3 regions of the Shewanella sp. UCD-FRSSP16_17 genome follow, and region 3 is predicted to be linked to each of the others. Evidence: predicted binding sites of a transcription regulator. Region 3 holds the regulator's gene; each other region holds the start of a gene.
What was found. The regulator sigma-54, encoded in region 3, starts transcription at its own class of promoters, with help from an activator protein. The targets are predictions, from matches to a motif close to GTTGGCACGNNNNTNGNNT.
Positions count from the first base shown of each region.

Region 1: the regulator sigma-54 is predicted to act here: its motif matches at 2,783-2,801, upstream of A9267_RS10275 (YggN family protein).
Region 2: the regulator sigma-54 is predicted to act here: its motif matches at 2,658-2,676, upstream of A9267_RS05490 (flagellar hook-length control protein FliK).

Region 1 covers NZ_LZFV01000013.1:270,923-276,822, forward strand. Annotated here, with positions in the region: gene mutY (A/G-specific adenine glycosylase) at 1-167, opposite strand, end outside; gene trmB (tRNA (guanosine(46)-N7)-methyltransferase TrmB) at 436-1,152, shown strand; gene A9267_RS10265 (50S ribosome-binding protein YggL) at 1,211-1,537, shown strand; gene glsB (glutaminase B) at 1,546-2,460, shown strand; gene A9267_RS10275 (YggN family protein) at 2,929-3,759, shown strand; gene A9267_RS10280 (LysR family transcriptional regulator) at 4,259-5,200, shown strand; gene A9267_RS10285 (DUF885 domain-containing protein) at 5,842-5,900, opposite strand, start outside.
Region 2 covers NZ_LZFV01000002.1:135,598-141,497, reverse strand. Annotated here, with positions in the region: gene fliH (flagellar assembly protein FliH) at 1-809, shown strand, start outside; gene fliI (flagellar protein export ATPase FliI) at 778-2,115, shown strand; gene fliJ (flagellar export protein FliJ) at 2,115-2,561, shown strand; gene A9267_RS05490 (flagellar hook-length control protein FliK) at 2,782-4,278, shown strand; gene fliL (flagellar basal body-associated protein FliL) at 4,374-4,898, shown strand; gene fliM (flagellar motor switch protein FliM) at 4,926-5,900, shown strand, end outside.
Region 3 covers NZ_LZFV01000024.1:204,035-209,934, reverse strand. Annotated here, with positions in the region: gene kdsC (3-deoxy-manno-octulosonate-8-phosphatase KdsC) at 1-261, shown strand, start outside; gene lptC (LPS export ABC transporter periplasmic protein LptC) at 258-818, shown strand; partial or broken gene lptA (lipopolysaccharide transport periplasmic protein LptA) at 883-1,428, shown strand; gene lptB (LPS export ABC transporter ATP-binding protein) at 1,623-2,354, shown strand; gene A9267_RS12350 (RNA polymerase factor sigma-54) at 2,559-4,043, shown strand; gene hpf (ribosome hibernation promoting factor) at 4,068-4,355, shown strand; gene ptsN (PTS IIA-like nitrogen regulatory protein PtsN) at 4,358-4,801, shown strand; gene rapZ (RNase adapter RapZ) at 4,798-5,643, shown strand; gene A9267_RS12330 (HPr family phosphocarrier protein) at 5,646-5,900, shown strand, end outside.

The DNA.
Region 1 (5,900 bases), on a different contig from region 3:
AACTTTTCGTAATACGGGATCACGGTAGCAACTTGAGTTTGCTGCAACATGATCTCTGAAATCCATACTCTATATGGGGTTTTATTCAATTGCCATGGCAAGGATTTACGGCCATTGATATCGTACCAAGCGATGATACGCTCGGAAAAAGAGTTAACATTTTTCATCGAGGCAGTGTATATGGCAAGGTTAGCTTAAACAAGTCAGCATGTAATTTGCTGCAACAAAATACTCGTTAAAATGGAGGATTGAAGCATTAAAGTGATTTTTAGTGGTTCAATATATGTAAATTGCCAAAATAACGATAAGAATCTTGCTATCAAAGTGGCTTAAGTAGTTTAGTCATACTCATTTTACGATATACTTACTGACTATTTTATGATTTGAAGTGACACATTGGGCCACTTTATATAGCACCCAATTGATGAGGCAATAATGAGCGACGTTACTACCGCTGAATATAACGAAGATGGTAAATATCTTCGTAAGATTAGAAGTTTTGTATTAAGAGAAGGGCGCCTGACTAAAGGTCAAGCACAAGCCATTGAGTCATATTGGCCAACGATGGGCTTAGATTATACCCCTGAACCTATCAATCTTACTGAGATTTTTAATCGTGACGCGGATACAGTGTTAGAAATTGGTTTTGGTATGGGGGCATCACTTGTTGAGATGGCTAACGCTGCGCCAGAACTAAACTATATTGGTATCGAAGTGCATAAACCGGGTGTTGGTGCTTGTTTAGTCGATGCTGGTAAAGCTGGGGTAACTAACTTACGTGTTTATCATCATGATGCGATGGAAGTATTAGAAAATAGTATTGCTGATGGTTCGTTAGCGAGAGTCCAACTATTTTTCCCTGATCCATGGCACAAAAAACGTCATCATAAGCGCCGGATCGTACAAGCTGAGTTCGCTCAACTAATCCGTCGTAAGCTTAAAATTGGTGGTGTCTTCCACATGGCGACAGATTGGGAAAATTACAGTGAACATATGCTAGAAGTGATGTCTGCTGCTGATGGTTATAAAAACCAGTCAGCAACTAATACTGTCGTTGAGCGTCCTGAGCATCGTCCATTAACTAAATTTGAAGCTCGAGGCCATCGCTTAGGTCATGGTGTTTGGGACTTGATGTTTGAGCGAGTAAGCTAAGCTTATTCCTCAACTTGTTATAACAATATCTTTATTTAATACTAACTAGGATAAAAACATGGCTAAGAATCGTACTCGCCGTTTACGTAAAAAGTTACGCGTTGATGAGTTCCAAGAACTTGGTTTTGATGTCAACTGGACGTTCGAAGAAGCAATTTCTGAAGAGGATATTGATAAAGCTGTTGACGAGTTTATCGATCAAGTTATCGAGCCTCGTAAATTAGGCTTCCATGGCGGCGGTCATAAAATGTGGGAAGGTATTATTGCAACGCAGCAAATCGGTAAATGTACTGAAGAAGACGTTGCTGCTGTGAAAGCATTTTGGGAATCGAAAAAAGTGCCTCAACTTGAAGTTAGTGCACTTTATGATATCTGGTGGGGCTAATATAGCCGATGCCTGAGCAAATATTGCTAGAACAAGTGGTCGACAAAGTTCGGCCACTTATTGGTTCTGGGAAGGTCGCAAACTACATACCAGCATTGGGTAATGTCGATCCGAATAAAATTGCCATAGCAGTCACCTCAGCTGATGGTCAAACTGTGGGCGCTGGCGACTATCTTGAGCCATTTTCAATTCAAAGTATCTCCAAAGTATTTAGTTTAACTCTGGCGTTGAGTTTGTATTCTGAAGATGAAATTTGGTGTCGAGTAGGTAAAGAACCTTCGGGTCAGTCCTTTAATTCGCTTGTACAAGTTGAATTAGAACGCGGGATCCCGCGAAATCCCTTTATTAATGCCGGTGCTTTAGTGATTGCCGATTTGATTCAAGCAAGACAAAGCGCCCCTAAGCATCGTATGTTGGAAGAAGTACGAAAGCTTAGTGGTAACTCACATATTTGTTTTGACAAGAATGTGGCTAACTCTGAGTTCAAATTCAGCGCTAGAAATGCCTCTATTGCTTACTTAATGAAGTCTTTTGGAAATTTCGAAGGTAATGTTGATACGGTATTAAAAAGTTACTTTCATTACTGTTCATTAAAAATGAACTGCGCGGATTTATCAAAAGCGATGTTCTATTTAGCTAATCGAGGGAAAACCTTACAAGGTCATCAGTTGATTACACCTGTACAAACTCGTCAGCTGAATGCTTTGCTTGCTACATCAGGTTTATATGATGGTGCAGGGGAGTTTGCCTATCGAGTTGGTATGCCGGGTAAAAGTGGCGTAGGCGGTGGCATCATTGCTGTAATTCCTGGAGACATGTCCATTTGTGTTTGGTCACCTGAACTTGATCAAAATGGCAACTCACTCGCTGGCACACACATGCTAGAACACCTTTCGCAATCTCTAGGCCGCTCGATATTTTAAAAGCGGCTTAATGCTTTTTACTTCAATATGTCGTATTTCAAGTCTTTCCTCTTCAATACTTTCAGTCTCAATGCTTTAAGTTTCAAAACCTTACGGTTCAAAATCTTCAGCCCCAAGACGGCTGAATTATAACCTGCTCTAATTAGGCTATCTTTATTCTGCAATCGGCGCAGAAAAGCGCTGATGAACTTACATTATTAATGTGTGAAATAAACCACTTTATGGTTAATTTCACGTCAACTGAATAAACTTTTTTAGTAATCCCGCCTAATTCGTTGCTAGAACATTTTCTTAATTGTTTGAAATATAATGATTTATATATTTTGGCACGCTGTTTGCTTTATATGGATTAAGTAAAGCGTTCTTTAACTGGCGCTAAGTCACTTAATAGAGTTTTGGTTCACTTATTATTAAAAATGCAGTCTAGTCGTGAAAGATTGTATTTGTTTAACAGCAAGGAAATGGCTAATGAAAACGTTAAATTATACCAACACAGGGTTACTTAAAGGCATTGCATTATCAGGATTAATTTTTACAGCTGGCGCCTTCAACCCTGCAATGGCTAAACTGTCAATTGAAGATCAGCAATGCAATGTAACCTTAAATTATGATGTGACGGTAGAACCGCAAAAACTACTCGTTAGTGAAAAAGGCCAAGAGTTATATCGTGTCGAAATGGGCGAATTATTTGTTGAAGGTAATAAAATTAAACTTAACGCTAAGCAACAAAACTTAGTGTCAGATTATTCTGAAGGCTTATCTAAGCAAGTTCCAGAAATTATCGATCTCGTTAATGAAGTCGTCGTACTTGCCACCGACGCTGTGAGTTTAGCGCTTACGCCAATTTTTGGTGATGCGACAGGGGCTAAGCTTGATGAAATGTTAGCAGGCATTCAAAGCCGCTTGGATGAAGCTGCTTATCAGCAAGGCGATAAATTCTATCTAGGAGCGACTGAATCATCAATTGAGCAAGCATTCAATGAAGATTTCGAGAAAGAAATGGAAGCGATGATAGAGAATTCTATGGGCAGTTTTATGATGGCCCTTGGTGCTGAAATGATGTCTTCAGAAGGTGGTAGCTTCGAAGAGAAAATGGACTCGTTCGGAAAGAAAATGGAAAAAATGGGCGAGGATATTGAGTTACAAGTTGCTGAGCAATCAGAAGCTATCGAAGCGAAAGCTGAAAAGATTTGTGAAGACTTTGAAGAACTTATGATTATAGAAGGTGAGATGCGCCAGTCTATCCCTCAGTTGTCTGATTACCAATTAGCAACATTAGATCACGAGTTATATGAGTAATTTACCTTGAGTGACTCTTTAAGCTTGAGTGAAGCTTAAGGTAATAACAATTACCTATTCTTTAGCGGTAATTATTCATTATCTTGATTGTTCAATTTATAGCATTGTTAAAATGTACCTGACCTTCCCCTGCAACCTTTTGCAGGGGCTTTTTCGTTATTAATCCGCTTAATCCCCTTATTCAACGACATTTCTAAGAAACTAATTATTTGTTCTGATAAAAAAATTGTATATTATAAATATAGAGCCATTTATAGTTTTTTTGGTATACTCCTAAAATTATAAAACTGAATTGCTAACCTATTAACTTATTGTTTTAGTTTTGGTTGGTTATTCAAGATAACGGATTATCTGTATTTAATTTCTTTTTTGGTGTTCTGTGTATTATTTTTACACTGCATTCCTGACTGATTTTTGCTCAGTTTTGTTTCGGGCAAGTTACAGTTATTTGCATACCAAAAACTATTTTTAATGTCGTAAACAGCGTAAGGCGACTCCAATGTTAGAACTGTTAGAACCTATTGCTATTTTTACTCATGTTGCCCGTGCTGGTAGTTTCAGCGCTGCAGCGAGAAGACTGAGTATATCTAAATCCAAAGTAAGTACTCAGGTTGCTGATCTTGAACATAAACTTGGGGTTCAACTTATTCAACGTACTACACGTAGTTTGAGTCTTACTGAGGCCGGGAACTTACTTTATATCCAAGGTGAAGAGCTGCTAAGAGATGCAGAGCAAGCCGTGGCGAGTGTGCACAATCTTAATGATGCTACTCGTGGTGTATTGAAAGTAGGTATTTCGCAGTCGTTCGGTACTATGCATATTATCCCTGCATTACCTGAGTTTATGGCTAAACACCCTGAGTTAGAGCTACAGGTTAGCTTATTGGATCATAAGGTTGACGTGGTCAGCGAAGGGTTAGATTTACTATTAACTATGTCTGAGCAATTACCTTTGGGCATGGTGGCACGTCCTTTAATGAAGTGTCAGTTCCTTTTAGCTGCATCACCTGAGTATATTGCTCAACATGGCACAATTTCTCGCCCAGAACAGTTAGTTGATCATAACTGTCTTGTATATCAAGGTGAGTGGCATGAACACAGTATGTGGCAGTTCAAGAAAGGTGAAGATTACTGTGAGATCGGTGTTTCTGGTAACTTCCGTGTTGATAATGCACCTGCACTTAAATCCGCCGCTGTCAGCGGCTTAGGCATTGCGTATCTTGCAAGTTACCTCATGGAAGACGAAATTGAGCAAGGGACTTTAGTTCCTTTACTACCTGATTGGCAGTTAACCAATAACTTACCACTTCAAGCGGTTTACCCTCGTCGTAAACATCTTGCACCAAAAGTCAGCGCATTCATTGACTTTATTAAGGGGCACATTGGTAGCACGCCATACTGGGATGCTAAATTTGATCACTTATACAAATTACGTAAATAAATACGCATATAAGGGTTAAATTACGTAAGAATATATGGAAACATTGTTCGAAATTTAAAATAAAGCCGCTCATTATTGTGCGGCTTTTTTATTTTTCATTAAAAAACAGGTGGTTAATTGTTTGTGTTTGAAAAATGTACAGTGTATTTTTTGTTTTGTAGCTAAAACAATTTAAACGGTACGACTTGAACTATGTTCTTAAATCAATACAATAGATTTCAGTTGATTCGGAATGGTTTGAGTCACGCATCTTGTTGAGAAATGACCCCTTTTCATCAAAATGTGCAAACCAGCAACTTCGCAAGTTTTGAATCACTGCTGGCAACGGTTTTAAAATTAGAACAATGCCGGCTTTGAAACCATCATCCTAGTTTATATTGGTTTACCCCAGACTTTGTGCTGGGGTTATTTTTATCTAAAATAACCTAGCTACAGTGTTAGGGTGTTGATTTCAAATAGTCTTACTTTGTTACATTAGCTGCTAATGTGAGATTGAGTGACTAGATTCTTCCTATATTCCTAACCCAGAATATAAAGCTATCTATTTATTCAGCCAACGGCTTGAATGTGAATTAGATAATATAAAAAAGCCACTGATATCAGTGGCTTTTTTGTCTTGAAAGAAAGCAGTCAGCGAGTTGTTACTTACTGGCATTTACCCAGTCAGTTACTTTCGCTTCTAATACTTCTAGCGGTACAG
Region 2 (5,900 bases), on a different contig from region 3:
GGAAATTAGCAGGGTTAGAACAAGGTCACTCAGAAGGATTTAGCCAAGGCGAGCAACAAGGCTATGAAGAGGGGTTGAATAAAGCGCATGAGATGTTAGAGCGCTTAACGGGCATTGTGCAACAGTTTGAGCAACCGTTAATGATTCTCGACGCTGAAATTGAGTCAGAAATGCTCACCCTTGCTATTAATCTGGCAAAATCCATTGTGGGCCATGAGCTAAAAACTCATCCAGAACATATTTTATCTGTGCTGCGCCAAGGTGTTGACTCACTGCCTATTAAAGAACAGCAAGTAAAACTTCGATTACATCCTGACGACGCCACCTTAGTCACCAAAATGTACAGTGATGCTCAGTTAGCAAAAAACCATTGGGAAATCGATGCCGATCCTTCTCTGAATTCCGGTGACTGTATTATTAATAGCTTACGTTCAAGCGTGGATTTGCGAGTTGAAGAGAGAATGAAGCAGGTGCTCTCTCAGCTTCAAGAGCAAGCACAAGGTATTCAACATAATGTTCAAACAGTGAAATCGGATTCTAACCTTTATCAAACTGATATTGTCGATGAACTACCAGCAAGAGATTTGGATTCAACGGCGACATCTTCACCAGTTCGACATGAGCCAGAAACAACGATTGCAGATGTGAATGAGCCTGYCGCTGCATTGTCGCCAAAACAACTGTCCCCTGAAATAGCCAATCTAGCAGCATCAGACGCGCCTGTAGAGGAAGCGAGTCAAGCTCCTGACACTTCTGTAACTGCTGAGGATATAGACGATGCAAAGCCGTCAACATCAGCTACTGAATAAACTCAAAATACAAAGCCAAAAAGTCAGTCCTTTGCGCCCTGTTGCAAGTGGGCAATTGGTGCGTGTTGTAGGGTTAACGCTAGAGGCAACGGGCTGTCGTGCACCTGTCGGTAGTTTATGTTCAATTGAAACTATGGCTGGTGAGCTAATTGCTGAAGTGGTTGGATTTGATGATGAACTCTTGTATTTGATGCCGGTAGAAGAATTAAGAGGCGTGTTACCAGGAGCAAGAGTTCAACCCTTAGGTGAGCAATCAGGGTTAAATGTCGGTTTAAGTTTATTAGGGCGCGTGCTTGATGGTAGTGGTGCACCGTTGGATGGTTTAGGCCCATTAAACACAGAACAGCAAGCGTCAAGACATGCACCACCGATTAACCCGCTTTCTCGGCGGGCTATTTCAGAACCCTTGGATGTGGGAGTCAGAGCGATTAATGCCATGCTAACCGTAGGTAAAGGTCAGCGTATGGGATTATTTGCTGGTTCTGGTGTCGGTAAAAGTGTGCTACTTGGCATGATGACTCGGGGGACAACGGCAGATATTATTGTCGTTGGCTTAGTGGGAGAGCGTGGTCGAGAAGTAAAAGAATTTATTGAAGAAATTTTGGGCCCTGAAGGTCGAGCTCGTTCGGTCGTTATCGCTGCGCCAGCTGATACTTCACCGTTAATGCGACTTCGAGCGTGTGAAACGTCTACACGAATAGCTGAATACTTTAGAGATCTCGGCTATAACGTCTTGTTATTGATGGACAGTTTAACTCGATATGCTCAAGCGCAACGTGAAGTTGCCCTTGCTGTCGGGGAGCCGCCTGCAACCAAAGGTTATCCGCCTTCAGTATTTGCCAAGCTGCCACGTTTAGTGGAACGAGCCGGTAATGGTGGACCGGGGCAAGGTTCTATTACTGCGTTTTATACGGTATTAACCGAAGGTGATGATCAACAAGATCCCATTGCAGATGCGTCTCGAGCGATTTTAGATGGTCATATTGTGTTATCAAGGACGCTTGCAGATTCAGGGCATTACCCTGCAATAGATATTGAACAATCTATTAGTCGTGTTGCGCCTATGGTTATTTCAGCAGAGCACCTTGAGTCGATGCGACTGGTTAAACAAATGTATTCCTTGTATCAGCAAAACAGAGATCTTATTTCGATTGGTGCTTATTCCCAAGGGAGTGACCCTCGAATTGATAATGCGATTCGCCTACAACCGGCTATGAATGCCTTTTTAAGGCAAGGCTTTAAAGATGTAATTACTTTTGATGATAGTCAAACTATGGTTGGGCAGATTGCTGCTCAATGTAAATAATGCGCCGAACTGATCCCTTGTTAACCGTATTAAAGTTGAACAAAGAAGCTGAAGAGCAAGCTGCGCTTCAGCTAAAGTCTGCTCAGCTTGAACAACAAAAACATCAAAGCCAACTTGATGCGCTTAATAATTATCGGCTTGAATACATGAAACAAATGGGCGAAAACCAAGGAAAAACCCTCAGCGCAAGCCAGTATCATTCTTTTCATGAATTTATAAAGCAAGTAGATCAAGCCTTATTACAACAAGTTAATGCGGTAAAAGAGGCTGAGAAACAAACGGGTTATCGTCAGGTTCACTGGCAAGAAAAACAACAAAAGCGCAAAGCTGTTGAATTGTTACTTGAAAAAAACGCCCAAAAAGCCCAGCAGCTTGCCAATAAAAAGGAACAAAAAGCATCAGATGAATTTGCTATGCAGCAGTTTATCCGCAAGAAATCTCGCTAAGGTCTTTTTATTATTTTTATCAATTCATCATTCGTTTCATTTCACTGTTTACTGTCACTACTCTTACCAATTTGCAACTTTTTACAAAGATAAAAGTTTGGCATTTAATTTGCTAGTTACTTGTATTAACTTCGCAAAGTGTCAGCTTTGTGACAATGGATAAACCCCCAGAAATGACCTTGTTAATGGTTTCGATTAGGGGAGTGATTTGGAGTTGGTTATGCAGCAGATGAGTAATATTTTATTAGGCAATAGTGGTAAAGTTGCAAGTGTTACTGGTTCAGATAAATCGCAAGGTGCTGATAATCAATCTTTTCTATCTGTTTTTAACCAAGCGTCACAAATGGATGTTGAAAAGACCAAGTTGGCAAGAAGTAGCGAGACAAATGTAGAAGAGCAGTCTGATGTCGCAATTGAAGAGGCTGATGTAGAGTTAATTTTTGCGCAAATTGGTATGTCTGAAAATTTTGATAAAGTCGGTCCTTCAGATCCAAGTGGCAAAGAATTGCCGTTAGATGAAGAGCTTTTAGCGGACGAAGGCTCAGCAATAGATTCTGACATGCTGGATTCTGAATTATTGGCAAATACTCAGACAATCAACTCTGATGAACAACTTGAGACTGATGAAACCGTCAACGCTTTTCTATCATCGTTGACGGCTGAACAGCTCACTCAGTTAAGTGAGTTTTCATCAATGGATAGCGAGAAATTAGCGAGCCTTACGCCAGCGCAGCTTAATCAATTGATTGCTGATTTCAATCGTCAGCATCAGCTAAGCGGTGAACAAGCGTTGCCTTTAATGGCTCTGACAGATAAGCAAGCTGTGCTTGCAAATGCTAATGAAGGTGCGGCTGACAGTGACTCAGTTAAAAACGTCGCTAATTTAGCATCCAATACGCAAGCTAATACCAATCAAACAAATAATGCATCATTAGTGAACCCTCAGTCAGTGGTTAATACGACACTTGAAATGCAAGCCAGTAAAAATACTGCAGAGGCGAATCTCAATGCCGAAAAAGGCACGATAATAGGCGAAGCAAGCCAAGCAGAGACGAAGTCATCCTCTAAAGAGGTGCCTCAAATCAATTTGTCCAAAGCTGAGTTAACTGTGTCAATGGATAAACAAATAGCTAAAAATGCAGCGTTGGCCAGTTCAGCTGCTAGCGCAGCAACGTCTGAGTTAACACCAGAGTCAACTGAAGTAAAAGCATTACAAAATCAAAGCAGCTTTACGGCGCAACATAAAAGTGATGTCCCACAATTCCAGCTATCTTTACGCCAAGGGGCTGAAGCTGCGGTGAACATGCAAGATATGATTCAAAAATTTGCTCCAGTGATGAAGCAGCAATTAATCACTATGGTTGGACAAGGCGTTCAACATGCTGAAATTCGACTTGATCCTGCCGAGCTCGGCCATATGGTCGTGAGAGTTCAAGTTCACGGTGAGCAAACTCAAGTACAGTTCCAAGTCGCACAATCACAAACAAGAGATCTCGTCGAACAAGCGATTCCTAAGTTACGCGAAATGTTAGCTGAAGAAGGACTTCAACTTGCTGATAGTCATGTTTCTCAAGATGGTGATAACGAGTCGAAATCTGAATATGATGAACAAAACAGCAATGGTGATGCGATGTTGGATGAAATATCAGCACAAGAACTCGACATTGCAGCAAAACATTCACTGAGTAGCAATTCTGCTATAGATTATTACGCCTAAGTCGGTAATCTATAGCCAACAAGTTAAGACTGTTGGTGCGCTATAGCGAATGTTAATAATTTTACTGGCAGCGCAATAAATAAATGGAATGAATTATGGCTGAAGAAGAGTCTTTAGAGTTAACCACAGAGAACCAACCTAAAAGTAAAAAGAAGCTCATCATTTTTATTGTAATAGGTGTGGTGTTGCTTGCGGTTATCGCAGGTGCTGCAATGTTCTTTTTAGGTGGAGATGAAGAGTCTGCTTCAACAACACCGGGCACAGCAGCAACAAGTGAAGTGGTGGAAGATGATTCAACCAAAGGTAAAGCGAACTACGTCGGTATGCCTAGGCCGTTTTTGTTTAATTTACCAGGAGTCGATAGAGCAAGGTTAGTTGAAATTAAAGTTCAACTAATGGTACGAGGCGACGATGGTCAAACAGCTAAAATGCATATTCCTTTAATTGAAGATGCGTTACTGACAACATTTAGTGCTGCTGATGTTCAAAAGCTCAGTACTCAAGCTGGAAAAGACGAGTTAAGACAAATGGCCTTACTAAACGTGCAAAATACATTGCAACCTGTAGCGGGTCGAAAAATAGTCGAAAAAGTACTATTTACTGGCTTCGTAATGCAATAACGCCAGTGAAAAAGCCAAGGTGATGACGTGAGTGATTTATTAAGCCAAGACGAAATTGATGCGCTACTCCATGGTGTTGATGATGTCGATGAAGATGACATTAATGAGAATGATGATACTCGGGTATATGACTTCTCATCTCAAGATAGAATTGTGCGTGGGCGAATGCCGACGCTGGAAATTGTAAACGAACGTTTTGCTCGTCATCTTCGCATTAGCATGTTTAATATGATGCGCCGTGCAGCCGAAGTCTCGATTAATGGCGTACAAATGCTCAAGTTTGGCGAGTACGTGCATACGTTATTTGTGCCAACAAGTTTAAATATGGTGCGTTTCAGTCCGCTAAAAGGGACTGCACTTATCACGATGGAAGCACGTCTGGTATTTATTCTCGTTGATAACTTCTTTGGTGGTGATGGACGTTTCCACGCCAAGATTGAGGGACGTGAATTTACCCCGACCGAGCGTCGCATTGTACAACTATTACTGAAAATTATTTTTGAAGACTACAAGGATGCTTGGGCGCCAGTGATGGATGTCGAGTTTGAGTACCTTGACTCTGAAGTTAACCCTGCAATGGCGAATATTGTTAGCCCAACTGAAGTTGTGGTGATTAACTCCTTCCACATTGAAGTGGATGGCGGCGGTGGTGATTTTCATATCACGATGCCGTATTCAATGATTGAACCGATTCGAGAATTATTAGATGCGGGTGTTCAAAGTGATAAACAAGATACCGACATGCGCTGGGGCCAAGCATTACGTGATGAAATCATGGACGTGCAGGTTGGAATCGATGCCAATATTATTGAACATGAAGTGACTCTTAGAGATGTCATGGAGTTTAAAGCTGGTGATGTGATACCGATTGAATTACCAGAACACATCATGATGCGAATCGAAGATTTACCGACTTATCGATGTAAATTAGGTAAGTCTAGAGATAACTTAGCGTTAAAAATCAGCGAGAAAATACCTCGACCAGAAACCGCTAAATCGGAA
Region 3 (5,900 bases):
CTCACACCATTTAAAGAGTTACTCAGTATTTATAATGTAACGCCAGATGAAGTTGCCTATATCGGTGATGACATGGTTGATTTACCCGTTATGAAAGAAGTGGGCTTAGCTGTTTGCGTAGCAGATGGTCACCCATACGTAAAACAACATTGCCAAATGATCACTCGCATTAATGGCGGTAACGGCGCTTTACGTGAGTTAACTGATTTACTGCTTGTTAGCCAAGACAAATTCGAAACAGCCCACGGAATGAGTATATGAGCCGTACCACCCTCGCTATTCTCGGCTTCTTTGGTGCAGCATTAGTTTTATACTGGCAAGTGCAAGTGAAGCGTAGTCAAATGGAAGCCAATAAGCTTCCCGATCCCGCGCGTCCAGAATTCATCGCTAATGACTTACGAAGCACAGAATTTAACGAGCAAGGATTAGTACAAAGCCGGGTGTCAGCAAAACACATGGAACACTTTCAGCAAACCAATGAAACCCTATTCACTGAGCCTGTATACCTTATCTATCCAGAAAACGGCGAAGCTGAGTGGCAATTAACCGCTGAATTAGGCAAGCTTAATAAAGAAACTGGTAAAGTGGTGCTAGAAAAAAATGTTATTATTGATGCAATAAACATCAATGAACCAGTACAATCGCTAACCACAAGTATGCTTGCGTTAGATTTAAATACCATGATCATGACGTCTGATCGACAGATTAATGTCTCAGGACAAGATTTTAAAATACAAGGCTTAGGCCTTTATGCTGATTTAAATGCCGAAGAGTTAGAGCTTTTAAGTCAGGTAGAAGGAACATATGAAGCAAAGTAAAACACTGACATTTTCACTCAATAAGCTTATGAAAACAGACTTTATTAGAAAAAGTATTCTGGGTATGAGCCTAATGGGATTGAGCTTAGTGACAGTCACCGGCGTTCATGCCAAAGAAGGTGATTTACAACAAGAGCTTAAAGTTGCTGCCGTCAGCCAAAAAGCAGATATTAAAAACAACCAAGTGATTTTCTTCGGCCCAGTGAATGTGACGCAAGGCACCATTAATATTAATGCCGATCAATTACGTGCATTCAGTGAAGAATCGGGTGGCAAAAAAACCATGATTGCGACAGGTAATCCAGCCACATTCTCACAAGAACTCGATGATGGCCGTATCGGTACCGCAAGTGCAAACGAAATAAAATATGAGCTTTCGACCAGTATTTTAACCTTAAAAGGCAATGCAAAACTTGACCAAGCAGGCAGTCAGGTTACTGGCAATCTCATTAGCTATAATATTGATAAACAGCAACTGATCGCTGAAAGCACAGGTGAAGGAAAAGACAGAGTTATCACAATTTTTCAGCCAGAAAATTACCCTGACTTGAATAAAGAAAACGAAGAACTTGATAACTCAGACGAAGCGCCGTTAGAAAATAATGATTCGCTTGATAACCCAGATGCTGATACGACTGACAATGCATCTAACAATGTAACTGAGAATCAAACAGTGACTCCTGAGGCAAATGCTGTTGAAACTAACACTGATGCCCTCCTTGAATCAGTCACCCCTCAAGAATCTGATATTCAAAACTCAACCAATGCAGACATAACGACCCCTGCGGCAGAGCAAAAGCAATAATGACACAAATTACCTTAACAGCTGAGAACTTAGCAAAAAGCTATAAAAGCCGCCAAGTTGTCAAAAACGTTAGCCTAACCGTTAAAACGGGTCAGATTGTTGGTCTTTTAGGGCCAAATGGTGCAGGTAAAACCACAACCTTTTATATGGTTGTTGGCTTAGTCAAAAGCGATAAAGGTCGTATTTTGATTGATTCTGACGACTTGACTGCAGACCCAATGCATTTACGTGCTCGTAAAGGTATTGGTTACTTACCTCAAGAAGCCAGTATTTTTAGAAAACTCACTGTGCACGATAACATCATGGCAGTGCTGCAAACCCGTAAAACCTTATCGAGTGAGCAACGAATCGAAGAGTTAGAGCACTTATTAGAAGAGTTCAATATTACCCATATTCGTGACAGCCAAGGTATGGCTCTATCAGGTGGTGAACGTCGACGTGTAGAAATAGCACGCGCTTTAGCCGCCAATCCTAAGTTTATTTTATTAGATGAACCATTTGCGGGTGTTGATCCTATCTCTGTGATAGATATTAAGAAAATTATTCAACAACTAAAAAATCGTGGTCTTGGCGTATTGATTACCGACCATAATGTCCGTGAAACACTTGATGTATGTGAGCGTGCGTATATTGTCAGCCACGGAGATTTAATTGCTGAAGGTACGCCTGCTGAGATCTTAGACAATCAGCAAGTCAGGTCAGTATACTTAGGTGAGCAATTCAAGCTATAGTTAGCATTCTTTAGTGTACAAGCATGGCATTTTCGCGGCCAACCAGTCCCACTTTTTAGCGTTATACACTAGACTCAAAACGTAACGCTAATTTTTGGCAAAGTAGAACCCAAGTTCGGTTAAAGTCTAGCTAACACTTACAAAAGTGCTAGACCCATAACATTGTAGTCGCGATGATGAAATTCAATTAGGGATAAGCGGTAAATGAAAGCCTCACTCCAACTTAAAATGGGTCAACACCTGACAATGACCCCGCAGTTGCAACAAGCCATTCGCTTATTGCAACTTTCCTCTTTGGAGCTACAGCAAGAAATTCAGCAAGCACTTGACTCAAATCCTCTTCTTGAGCTTGAGGATGAGTTTGCCAAAGCAAAAGAACCAGTCAAAGACAATGCTCAGCAAACTGACACCGATTTTAGCGATAACAGCCAAGTCAGCGTAGAAAAAGACACCTCATCAGTCGATACCACAGAGTCACTTACGAAAGAGTCCATGCCTGAAGACTTACCAATGGATACCACTTGGGATGAAGTCTACACCGCCTCTCCTAACTCAGGTTCTGGCGCTGTAAGCCGTGATGACGATATGCCATTTCAAGGTGAAACGACTGAAGGTTTGTACGAACATTTAGAATGGCAAAAAAACTTAACCCCATTTTCTGAAAATGACCTCGCCATTGCGACAGCCATCATCGACGCAATTGATGATAGAGGTTACTTAACCCAATCAACAGAAGATATTCTCGATGCACTCGGTCTTGAGGATATTGAACTTGATGAGGTTGAAGCCGTATTAAAGCGTGTACAACATTTTGATCCAGTGGGTGTCGCTGCAAGAAATTTAAGCGAATGTTTGATGATTCAATTGGGACAATACCCAAGCGAAATCCCTTGCATAGAAAATGTAAAATTACTGATATCTGAACACCTAGATTTAATAGCAGGCCGTGATTTCAGATTACTAATGCGTAAAACCAAGCTTAAAGAAGATGATTTACGCGAAGCGATTCAATTTATCCAAACACTGAACCCTCGCCCAGGGTTACAAATTACTCCAATCAAAGATGAGTACGTCATCCCAGATGTCACAGTGTTTAAAAAGAATGGCCGTTGGGTCGTTGAATTAAACCCAGATAATATGCCTAAAATAGGCGTAAATCAGCAATATGCGGCCATGGCAAAAGGCTCAGCCAATCAAGCTGACAGCCAATTCATTCGCGGTCACTTACAAGAAGCCAAATGGTTTATTAAAAGTATTGAAAGCCGCAATGAAACCCTGTTAAAAGTGGCAAATTGTATTGTTCAATTCCAGCAAGGTTTCTTTGAGTTCGGCGAAGAAGCCATGAAGCCTATGGTATTAAATGATATTGCCGAAGCGGTAGAGATGCATGAATCGACCATCTCACGGGTTACAACTCAAAAATATATGCACACCCCTCGCGGCCTTTTTGAACTAAAATACTTCTTCTCTAGCCACGTAAGTACCGATGATGGCGGAGAGTGTTCTTCTACAGCAATCAGAGCCTTTATCAAAAAGCTGGTCGCCGCAGAAAACCAGAAAAAGCCACTTAGCGATAGTAAAATGGCGACGCTACTGGCAGAACAAGGGATCAATGTTGCTCGGCGTACGATCGCCAAATATCGTGAAGCAATGCTCATCCCTCCCTCAAACCAACGCAAAAGCTTATAAGCCTTTGTTATTGGAGGATGATCTATGCAAATTAACCTGACTGGACACCATATCGAAATTACTCAATCTTTACGTGAGTATGTGCAAACTAAGTTTTCAAAGCTTGAACGTCACTTCGAACAGATCAATAATGTTCACGTTGTGCTCAATGTACAAAAGTTACAACAGATTGCCGAAGCTAAATTGCACCTCAAAGGAGGTGAAGTTTTTGCCGTATCTCAAAACGCAGATATGTATGTCGCAATTGACGCCCTGATAGACAAATTAGACCGTCAGGTAATTAAACACAAAGAGAAGTTAATTAAACACTAACGATGGAACTTCGCACCATCCTGCAGCCGGCGTGCACTACCTGTGCCACTCCGGGCAGTAAGAAAAAGGTACTGGAACTTATCAGCAATTTAATGGCTGACCAGTACCCTACTCTATCTTCACAAGCTATTTTCGAAAGTTTAATAGCACGTGAAAAAATGGGTAGCACAGGTATCGGCAATGGCATTGCGATTCCACATGGGCGTTTAGACGACATTGAATCGCCGATCGCTATTTTGATCAAATGTGAAGAAGCTATCGACTTTGATGCTATTGATAAGAAGCCAGTAGACATTTTATTTGCCTTATTGGTTCCTTCTGAGCAATGTCAGCAACACTTAAGCACGTTATCAAGTATGGCTGAGAAATTAAGCGATAAACTCATCCTTAAAAGACTTCGAAAGAGTCATGACGCTACAGAACTGTATCAGGTTATTACTGCATGAAACTTGTCATCGTATCAGGACGATCGGGCTCAGGTAAGTCAGTTGCTTTAAGAGTGTTAGAGGATTTAGGTTATTACTGTGTTGATAACCTGCCTCTCCCACTGATTGGCAGCCTACTAGAGCAGCTAAAAGGAAATAACGAACTTGTCGCCATCAGTGTTGATGTGCGTAATATCGAAGAGCAAGGCAAAGTATTAGAGCAGCAAATCGCTTTGTTGTCCGACGATACCACGATCATTAGTTTATTTTTAAATGCCAATGATCAAGTACTGCTTAAACGATACAGTGAAACACGTCGATTACACCCGCTGTCAAAAAATCAAATCTCATTACAAGAAGCGATTCAACTTGAAGGTCGATTGCTCGAGCCAATCGCCAAAATGGTTGATCACTACATCGACACATCTCAGCTGAATATTTACGATTTGAGCGATCAAGTCCGACAAATTCTTATGGGCAGTGTTGATAAAGAATTAGTCATTCACTTTGAATCATTTGGATTCAAGCACGGTATGCCTACTGAAGCCGACTTTATGTTTGATGTCCGCTTTTTGCCAAACCCACATTGGGAGCCAGAGTTAAGACCATTAACGGGTCTTGATCAACCAGTACAAGAATTCTTAGGCAGACAACCCCTAGTCAATAAGTTCATCTGGCAGATTGAGAATTTATTTGATACTTGGATGCCGCACCTTGAGCGCAATAATCGCAGTTACCTTACCATCGCGATTGGCTGCACAGGTGGACAGCATCGCTCGGTTTATATTGCAGATCAACTCACACAGCGCTTCAGTAACAGTAAACACCAAGTTAGCGCTCGTCACCGAGAGCTAAACCTGTGACGATGAATATCTCCAGAGAAATCACCATCAGTAATAAACTTGGGCTTCATGCTCGAGCGGCAACAAAATTAGCTATATTGGCTACGGAATTTAAAGCCAGCATTACCTTGATTCAAGGTGACAAACAAGCCAGCGCTGCGAGTGTGTTAGGGTTGTTAATGCTAGAAAGTGGTATAGGGAAAGTGATTACTGTTCAGGCTGAAGGCCCTGATGCGCAGCAAGCACTAGATGCGGTTTGCCAACTGATTAACGACAAA